DNA from 2 places in the Bacillus sp. 01N42_2 genome. Region 2 is predicted to be linked to the other one. Evidence: riboswitches for the same ligand, from Rfam matches in the RefSeq annotation. Region 2 holds a riboswitch; the other holds the start of a gene.
What was found. Region 2 has a riboswitch for glycine ahead of AC1DN5_RS03580 (amino acid permease). Riboswitches for the same ligand answer to the same signal wherever they lie in the genome.
Positions count from the first base shown of each region.

Region 1: another riboswitch for glycine. It lies ahead of gcvT (glycine cleavage system aminomethyltransferase GcvT); the one in region 2 lies ahead of AC1DN5_RS03580 (amino acid permease).

Region 1 is NZ_JBFTRO010000003.1:86,680-91,804, reverse strand. Features, by position in the region: gene AC1DN5_RS07910 (DEAD/DEAH box helicase) at 1-1,298, opposite strand, end outside; glycine riboswitch at 1,444-1,544, shown strand; gene gcvT (glycine cleavage system aminomethyltransferase GcvT) at 1,723-2,823, shown strand; gene gcvPA (aminomethyl-transferring glycine dehydrogenase subunit GcvPA) at 2,838-4,184, shown strand; gene gcvPB (aminomethyl-transferring glycine dehydrogenase subunit GcvPB) at 4,177-5,125, shown strand, end outside.
Region 2 is NZ_JBFTRO010000001.1:695,201-700,325, reverse strand. Features, by position in the region: gene AC1DN5_RS03600 (xanthine dehydrogenase family protein molybdopterin-binding subunit) at 1-25, shown strand, start outside; gene AC1DN5_RS03595 (FAD binding domain-containing protein) at 12-854, shown strand; gene AC1DN5_RS03590 ((2Fe-2S)-binding protein) at 847-1,311, shown strand; gene fbp (fructose-1,6-bisphosphatase) at 1,372-3,297, opposite strand; glycine riboswitch at 3,590-3,670, shown strand; gene AC1DN5_RS03580 (amino acid permease) at 3,815-5,125, shown strand, end outside.

The DNA.
Region 1 (5,125 bases), on a different contig from region 2:
CCTTCCCCTCCGGCTTCTGTAGCGATCAGGACCTGCACTTTGCCGCGGAAGAGATCCTTCATCCAGTCTTTTTTTCCGCGCTTAAATCCGCCTCTGAACGGAACGGAGCTTATGCCGTTCTGCTGAAGGAACCACTGCAAGTAGATCTGTGTCGCCCGATACTCAGTAAAAATAATGACCTTGTCATTAATCTTTTTAATCAAGTCAACAACTTGAATCGCTTTTGAGTTTTGCGTGACTTGATTGATGCGGTCCATTAAATTGGCGATCGTCTGTTCATCGAAAGCGGGCGCTTGTTTGTCTTTTTGATCAAGCATTTTTTTAAGCGTCATATACACGGCTTCCCTGCTTGAACAGCACTCCCGTTGCAGCGTCATAATGGAAAATGCGCTTGCGGGCTTTTCTGTGCCGTTTTTCAGTGCGTTAATGTCATCGTAGAGCGCCTGTTCCGTCGGTGAAAAGGTGATCGGCACTGTTTCCACGTGGCGCTTCGTCCATGTAAGGCCGGTGTCGCTCCGCGTGTTGCGGATCATCACTTTATTGACGAGCTCTTTCAAATGCTCATGAGCGTCAATCCCGTCCTTTTGATTGAACGTTTCTTGAAATCCGCTTTCATTTCCTAAGTGGCCGGGTTTTAACAGTGACACTAAATTGAAAATTTCTTCGATCCGGTTTTGAATCGGGGTCGCCGTCAGAAGCAGGCAGTATTTCTTCACAAGACTTCTCGCAAATTCATAATTTTTCGTTTTGCTGTTTTTGAGCTTATGCGCTTCGTCAATAATGACGAGATCATACGGAATCGAAAGCACAATCTCCTTGTGAGGCGAACGCTTGGCCGTATCAATAGAAGAAACGACGATATCGCACTGTTCCCACACATAGCTTTTTTTCTGTTCAACAGCGGGTATTAAAAACTTCTCCTGAAGCTCTTTCACCCACTGGGACACGAGTGATGCCGGCACAAGAATCAGGATTTTTTTGGCCAGCCCGCGAATCATGTATTCTTTTAAAATCAGTCCCGCTTCGACCGTTTTTCCGAGCCCCACTTCATCAGCCAAAATCGCTTTGCCGTTCATTTTTTCAACGACTTTCTGCGCGACTTCAAGCTGATGGGGAAGCGGAGTGAAATCGGGCAGGTATAAAGGAGCCCTCAACCCTTCGAATTCAGGAATGGCAAGGGTCTGCTGGACTTCAGCCGACAGTTTGTACATCTCCCAATTTGACCAGGGACCGTCCGTTTTCAGCCGCTCAGAAAACTCTCCCGGCCAGTTTGCATCAAATATGATCTCTGCTGTCATATGTAACAAAACCGCCTTTCTTTTAAAAAACTGATTTATCATCATTTTTGTTGCCGGACGTAAGTGAGGGTGGTAGGATATAAGTAATCATTTCACTAAAAGATATTGCTTTAGTATGTCCATAACAATTGGTAAATATGAGCGAATGACAGCAAGGGGAGAGACTCGGACGAAAAATGTGCATCCGGGCGCCGAAGGAGCAAACTGCGGAGTGAATCTCTCAGGCAAAAGAACTCTTGCTCGACGCAACTCTGGAGAGTGTCTGCGATTTGAAGCAGCAGACCACCAAAGGGGACGTCTTTATGATGTTTTCATAAAGTAAACTTTCAGGTGCCGGGACAGAGAAACCTTCATTTTCATGAGGTGTTTCTCTGTCCTTTTTTATATGTCTTTACAATGCGCCAATGACTGAAGGGGGAAGATGATGCTGAAACGAACACCGCTTTATGACGTGTATAAAGAATACGGCGGAAAAACGATTGATTTTGGAGGATGGGAGCTGCCGGTTCAATTTTCTTCTATTAAAGAGGAGCATGAAGCCGTCCGCACAAAGGCGGGTCTGTTTGATGTATCCCATATGGGAGAAGTCGAAGTCTCCGGTAAAGACGCCCTGTCTTTTCTGCAAAAAATGATGACAAATGACGTTGCCGATTTAAATCCGGGAAGCGCCCTCTATACCGCCATGTGTTATCCTGACGGCGGTACGGTCGATGATTTGCTGATCTATCAGAAAAGCGAGAGCTGCTATCTGCTTGTGATTAACGCGTCCAATATTGAAAAAGACATCGCTTGGCTGACAGAACACGCGGAAGGGGATGTCACGCTGACCAATCAGTCTGACGGGCTTTCACTGCTAGCCGTTCAGGGGCCGAATGCTCAGGCGGTTCTTGCGAAGCTGACTGAACGTGATTTGTCTTCCTTAAAACCGTTTACGTTTATTGATGGAGCTGACGTTGCCGGCCGCCAAGTCCTGCTTTCAAGAACAGGCTATACCGGTGAAGACGGGTTTGAACTCTATTGTAAAAATGAAGATGCGGTTCATCTGTTTAAGGAGATTCTTACAGCGGGAGAGAATGAAGGAATCGTTCCGTGCGGCCTCGGCGCGCGTGATACGCTGAGATTTGAAGCGAAGCTCGCTTTATACGGTCAGGAATTGACGAAAGACATTACGCCGATTGAAGCCGGGATCGGATTTGCCGTAAAACCCAAGAAAGATTCCGACTTTTTCGGGAAGTCTGTATTGAGTGAACAGAAAGAAAAAGGAGCTCCGCGTAAGCTGGTCGGGCTTGAGATGATTGAAAAGGGGATTCCGAGACACGGTTATGCCGTAAAAAAAGACGGTGCTCTGATCGGGGAAGTCACGACAGGCACACAATCCCCGACGTTAAAGAAAAATATCGGCCTTGCCTTAATCAAAACGGAATTCAGTGGAATCGGAACGGAAGTCGAAGTGGAAATCCGCAAAAAAACGGTAAAAGCAAAGATTGTCCGCACACCGTTTTATAAACGCCCAAAACAGAGCTGAAAAAGGAGAGTCATATGAAGCATCGATATTTGCCCGCGACAGAACAGGATAAAAAAGAAATGCTGAAAGCCATCGGCGCAGATTCAATTGATGAACTGTTTGCCGATATTCCGGAAGATGTGAGGTTTCAAAAAGACTACCAAATTAAAAAAGCAAAATCAGAAACAGAGCTGACAAGAGAGCTGACAAAGCTTGCGGCGAAAAATAAGGACGCTGTTACATATGCATCTTTTCTGGGGGCAGGAGTGTACGATCACTATCAGCCGGTTATCGTCGATCATGTGATTTCCCGGTCAGAGTTCTACACGGCATATACGCCTTACCAGCCTGAAATTTCACAAGGAGAGCTGCAGGCGATTTTTGAATTTCAAACGATGATTTGCGAGTTAACAGGTATGGATATTGCAAACTCCTCCATGTACGACGGGGGAACGGCGCTGGCAGAAGCGGCGATGCTTGCGTCAGGACATAACAAAAAGAAAAAAATCGTCATTTCCGCCGCCGTGCATCCGGAATCACGGGATGTCCTGAAAACATACGCAAAAGGCCAATATATTGAAGTTGTAGAGGTGCCTGCAAAAAACGGCGTCACAGACCTTGACGCATTAGAACATGCCGTCTGTGATGAAACGGCCGCTGTAATCGTCCAGTATCCGAACTTCTTCGGACAAATTGAGCCGTTAAAGGACATTGAGCCGCTCGCACATAAAGGGAACAGCCAGCTGATTGTTTCTTCTAACCCGCTCGCCCTCGGTATTTTGACTCCGCCCGGAGCATACGGAGCTGATATCGTCGTCGGGGACGCGCAGCCTTTCGGTATACCTGCGGCGTTCGGCGGCCCGCACTGCGGCTATTTTGCAGTAACGAAAAAACTGATGAGAAAGGTGCCGGGCCGGCTTGTCGGCCAGACGGAGGATGAAAACGGGCGGAGAGGTTTTGTTCTCACCCTTCAGGCGCGCGAGCAGCATATCAGAAGAGACAAGGCCACCTCTAACATCTGCTCAAACCAGGCGCTGAATGCGTTAGCAGCTTCAGTCGCGATGACTGCGCTCGGAAAAAACGGCGTCAAAGACATGGCCCGCCAAAATATACTGAAAGCCGATTACGCGAGACGCCAAGCGAAAAAAGCCGGCTTGCACGTAGCATTTGACGGCCCGATGTTTAATGAATTTGCCGTCAGGCTGAACCTCCCCGTCAAGGAAGCAAACCGGCGGCTCCTCAAAGACGGCATCATCGGCGGATATGACTTAGGCCTTGCGTATCCGGAATTGAATCAGCATATGCTCATTGCCGTCACAGAGCTGAGAACAAAAGAAGAGATCGATTCGCTTATTGCGGGATTGGGGGATCAACATGAATAATCAAGATCAGGCGCTTATTTTTGAAATGTCCCGCGAAGGGCGTATCGGTTACAGCCTTCCGGAGCTTGATGTGCCGGAAACAGAGCTTGAAAGCCTTCTTCCCGGTGACTACATCCGCGATGAAGACGCAAAGCTGCCGGAAGTATCAGAGCTTGATATTATGCGGCATTATACCGCTCTTTCCAGAAGAAACCACGGAGTTGATTCAGGTTTTTATCCGCTCGGCTCCTGTACGATGAAATACAATCCGAAATTAAATGAAAAAATTGCCCGGTTCCCTGGCTTTTCCGCCATTCACCCGCTTCAGGACGAGGACACGGTTCAGGGGGCGCTTGAGCTTTTATACGATTTAAGCGGACATTTGGAGGAAATTACGGGCATGGACGAGGTGACGCTTCAGCCTGCCGCGGGCGCTCACGGCGAATGGACCGGCCTGATGATGATCCGCGCCTATCATGAAGCGCGCGGGGACTTCGGACGGACGAAGGTCATTGTCCCTGATTCAGCCCACGGCACGAATCCGGCATCCGCTACGGTCGCCGGTTTTGAAACAATTACCGTCAAGTCGAATGAACACGGACTGGTTGACATTGAAGATCTGAAAAGAGCGGTAAATGAAGAAACAGCGGCGCTGATGCTGACGAATCCGAACACCCTCGGATTATTTGAGGAAAACATTACGGAAATGGCTGAAATCGTCCATCAGGCCGGCGGAAAACTTTACTATGACGGAGCGAATTTAAATGCCGTTTTAAGTAAAGCAAGACCGGGAGATATGGGATTTGACGTCGTTCACCTTAATCTGCATAAAACATTTACCGGGCCGCACGGCGGGGGAGGACCGGGTTCGGGGCCGGTCGGAGTAAAAAAAGAATTCATTCCGTATCTGCCGAAACCCGTTCTCACGAAAAAAGAGGGCCGTTTGACTTTTGACGATGACC
Region 2 (5,125 bases):
GGGGTGGAAAGATGATACCGTTTGATTTCGACTATTTTAAGCCGAAGACCATACAAGAAACAACCCGTCTGTTTCACTCGCTTGCGGCTGAAAAGAAAACACCAATGTATTTTTCCGGCGGCACGGAAATTATCACGTTAGGAAGGCTGAATATCGTCTATACGGATGCAGTGATAGATATGAACGCACTTCCGGGATTTCACGCCATCCGTTTTTATGAACATGATCTGGTGATCGGAGCGGGCGTATCACTAACGAAACTGGAGGAAGAAAATCCATTTCCGCTATTAAGTAAAACAGTAAGTGAAATTGCGGATCGGACGTCTCGAAATAAAATCAGCCTGGGCGGAAACATTTGCGGGGGCATCTATTACCGTGAGGCCGTGCTGCCGCTGCTGATTTCTGATAGTTTGCTAGGGATTGCAGGGAGAGCGGGGATTCATTACCGTCCCATAAATAAAGTATTTAACAAGGAAATACAGTTGCGAAAAGGAGATTTTTTATTTCATGTCGTGGTGGATCGAGCGTATGTTGACTTGCCGTTTGTCAGTATCAAAAGAAGACAGCAGTGGAATGTCGGATATCCATTGGTGACAGTCTGTGCGCTGAAAAAAGATGATGAGATCAGAATGGCCTTCAGCGGCGTATGTCCATTTCCTTTTCGTTCTGCTGAAATGGAGGCTGTGCTTAACGATAAAAGCGGCACAGCAGAAGATAGAGTGCGCAGGTCTTTACAGTATGTACCTAAACCCGTTCTTGATGATGCAGAAGGCTCAAGTGAATATCGGATATTTGTCTTGCAGCATACAATCTTAGATGCCTTACAAGAATTAGAAGGAGGTTCCCATGTCTGATCCTATTACGTTGAAAGTAAATGGCGAAGAAAGACAGATGACGGTCAGACCGGCCGATACTTTGTTATTTGCTCTCCGTCTTCGTCTCGGATTAACTGGTTCAAAGCCGGGCTGCTTAAATGGGGATTGCGGCGCCTGTACGGTATTAACGGACGGGATACCGATGAAATCTTGCTTAATGCTTGCGGCAGAAGGAGAAGGAAAGGACATTACGACAATTGAAGGACTGATCAATACGCCGATTCAAAAGGCTTTTATTGAAAAATTTGCGTTTCAATGCGGGTATTGCACACCTGGTTTTATCATGAATTGTCATGCTTTAGTGAATACTGAGCCGAATGCAAGTGATGAAACGATTAAAAATTGGCTGGAGTCCAATATTTGCAGATGTACGGGTTATAAGGAGATTGAAGAAGCGGTTAAATCAGTTTTACATACAGGGAAAGGGGATCATTAGCCGTTGTTACGGGGAATCATAAAAAAGAGCCCAGAGAATCATCCCTGAACTCCATATTCCTCAATTCATATACCGATACTCCCGCAGTTTCTCCAAGATCGCGACTTCTTTCATCAGTTCTTCACCGACATTCGTTTCTTTCACTTTCTTCCGCTCCAGCTCTTTGTCAACTAATCGTTTCACCGTTAAGACGTCGGTTCCTGTGCTCAGCACTTCGGCCTTGGAGTTAAAGTGTTTATGGGCGACGAGCTGCATGCCGTAGGAGTTGTATAAGAGCGTGTAGCCGGCGATGCCTGTTGTGGATTGGTAGGCTTTGGAGAAGCCGCCGTCGATGACGATCATTTTTCCGTTTGCCTTGATCGGATCTTCGCCTTCGATTTCTTTTACCGGTGTATGGCCGTTGATGATATGGCCGTGATCCGGGTTGAGCCCGAATTCCTTCAGGATGTTTCGGCAGGCTGCCTCATCTTCACGCAAATAGTAATACGGGTTTTTCTTTTCTTTATGCGTTTCCTTCTCTTTGATGAAATACCGCTCAAAGGTGGTCATGGCGCGTTTTCCGAAGAGGGAGGAATACTCGCCTGTCCATAAGTACCAGACCATGTCTGTCGCAAGGTCATCGGTTTCTTCCGGATGAGCAAACGCTTCCCGTAAGAACCGTTCAAATACATCGAGAAGCTCACGGCCCGCATAGGCTTTATCCTCTATCATCATCGTTTCCATATTGCCGTTTTCGTCAACAGGAATACAGCCGTGAATCAACAGGTTGCCGTTATATTTTAAATACAGGCTGCCTTTTTTCATCATAAAATTCATATGGCGGCCCAGCTTTTCGGAATTCTGGACAGAGAACAGCAGCTTGTCCATGACTTCTGCTTCTTCTTCTAATAGCTGATCGGGCTGTTTGGGATTCACCGTCGCGAAGCAGGTGTTTTCCAGTTGATATGTTTTTCCGTTCAGCGTGATTTCATTGCAGTCATAATCAATCTTTTCCAGTAACAGCCGTTCTTCCATATTAAAGTTCGGCCGTCTCTTAATAATCGGGCTCTCAAGCTTGAATTGGATCATCGCGATCGCCTGATGGATTTTTGTGATTTGCTTAATCTCATCTTCCGGTCTGTTTTCGGTTGCTTTCGGGCGGAAAGCCGGGTTATCATCATAATATTTTTCGGCAAGGTTCAATAGCGGTCTCAGATTGATGCCATAGACGTCTTCAATAATGTCCAGGTTGTCATAGCGGGCACAGATACGGATAATATTGGCCAGACATACTTTCGAACCGGCATAGGCGCCTATCCAGAGAACATCGTGATTCCCCCATTGAATATCCACTGAATGATAGTTGATCAGTTCTTCCATAATCCTGTCCGGCTGCGGTCCCCGGTCATAAATATCGCCGACAACATGCAGATGGTCGACTACCAATCGCTGAACGCTGTAAGCAAGCCCGATGATCAGCTTATCAGCTTGGCCGAGCGCGATGATCTGTTCTATGATTTCGGAGTAATATTGTTCTTTGTTGGCGGCTTGTTCTGTTTTGTACAGCAGCTCTTCGGAAATATAAGCAAATTGGGCAGGCAGCGCTTTGCGCAATTTGGAGCGGGTGTACTTGGAAGAACAATATGAAACGAGCTTAATCATCCGATGGATCGTTTCTTTATACCACTCGTTTAATGCCTCTTTCGTATCAAAGTCATGTTTGATCAGCTTCAGTTTGTCCTCCGGATAATAGACCAAAGCCGCCAGTTCATCAATTTCTCTATCGTAAATGACGCCGCTGAAAATATCGCGGATCTTCTCTTTGACTCTTCCTGAACCGTTCCGCAGCACGTGCTGGAATGCCTGATACTCTCCGTGCAGATCACTGACGAAATGCTCGGTTCCTTTCGGCAGGTTCAGTATCGCTTTCAGATTAATGATCTCTGTGACCACTTTTTCTTCACAATCGTATTTTTGTGCGAGCAGATCTAAATATTTGGTTTCCAATCTCGTCCATCCCCTTTTTATTTACGAGCGATTGCATGATAAGGTGAATTTAAAGTATGACATGATATTTAAATCATTAGACCTTATATGATAGTACCTCATAAGTCCTTTTTGAGACAAACAAAACAGAAAATGCGGCGCTTGAGGCCTCAACATATACCTTCCGCAGACAGCTCATCACCCTATTGACAAATGATTAAACTTCCATTAAAATAAAAAGTTATCTGATAGTTATTTCTATCGGAAACTTAATACGTAGCAGGCTATGATTGCTGTGGGTCGCACTACAGCAGGAGCGGCTTCTGGAGAGACCGCGGGTTTACCGCGGCGCCGAAGGGTTCACAATCTCAGGCAAAAGGACAGAAGAGTACCGAATATGTATTTGGCATGCTGTTGATTGTCAGCGGCGCAAATATAATTTGATATTCTTATGACCATGAGATTGGAGGGCATCCAATCTCTTTTTTTATTGGCTTTATTTTCTCGTCGTTCATCAAAAAGTAAGGAGGAGTCAGGTGTGGAACAGCGAGAGCTAAAGAGGGACTTGTCGAATCGGCACGTGCAGCTGATCGCCATTGGCGGCACGATCGGCACCGGATTGTTTTTAGGATCCGGTAAGGCGATTCAGCTGGCGGGTCCTTCTATCATCTTTGCGTATTTTATTGTAGGTATTGCGCTTTTTTTCGTCATGAGGGCGCTGGGAGAACTGCTGTTATCTAAAGCGGGGTACCAATCATTAACGGATATTGCCGAGGCGTATTTAGGGCCGCGTGCGGCGTTTGTCACCGGCTGGACTTATTGGTTTTGCTGGATTATGACGGCTATGGCGGATGTGATCGCCGTCGGTGTATATGTGAAATATTGGTTTGACATTCCGCAGTGGGTTCCTGCACTTATCTGTTTGCTCATTTTATTAGGGCTTAATCTGTTAACGGTCAAGATTTTTGGAGAATTGGAGTTTTGGTTCGCCTTAATTAAGGTGATCACGATTCTCGCGTTAATTGTCATCGGTTTGGTTTTACTGGTGATTGGGTTCAAAACGCATACCGGAACGGTTTCAGCGGCGAATCTGTGGGAGCACGGCGGCTTGTTTCCAAACGGGTTTTCGGGCTTTTTGCTGTCGTTCCAGATGGTGATCTTCGCCTATGTCGGTGTGGAATTAGTGGGTGTGTCGGCAGCGGAGACATCAAATCCGAAAAAAAACATTCCGTCCGCTATCAATAAAATTCCATTGCGTATTTTATTTTTCTACGTGGGGGCATTGATCATTCTTTTATGTATTAACCCTTGGACGCAGCTGAATGCGGCGGAAAGTCCTTTTGTGAAAACCTTCAGCTTAGTCGGCATTCCGGTGGCTGCGGGAATCATTAATTTTGTCGTATTAACGTCGGCCGCTTCTGCTTGTAACAGCGGGATGTTTTCTACAAGCCGGATTTTGTATAACTTAAGCAAAACGAAACAGGCGCCGGCAAGTTTCGCGAAGCTGAATAAAAACCATGTGCCGAGCAGCGCATTATGGGTATCCGTCATTGTGCTGTCAGCGGGCGCTCTTTTAAGCAAATTGATACCGGAAGAAGCGTTTGGCATCGTGACCACCATCAGCGCAATTTGTTTCATTTGGGTGTGGGGCGTGATTCTTGTCTGTCATATCAGATACAGGAAAAGCCGTCCGGACTTACACGCAAGCTCGTCTTTCAAGGCGCCGTTCGCGCCGTTTATCAATTACGCCGTGCTGGCGCTGTTTGCCGCCATTCTGGTGATTATGCTATTTGCGGATGCGACGCGCCCGGCTTTGCTGCTGACGCCGCTGTGGTTTATTGGACTGTTT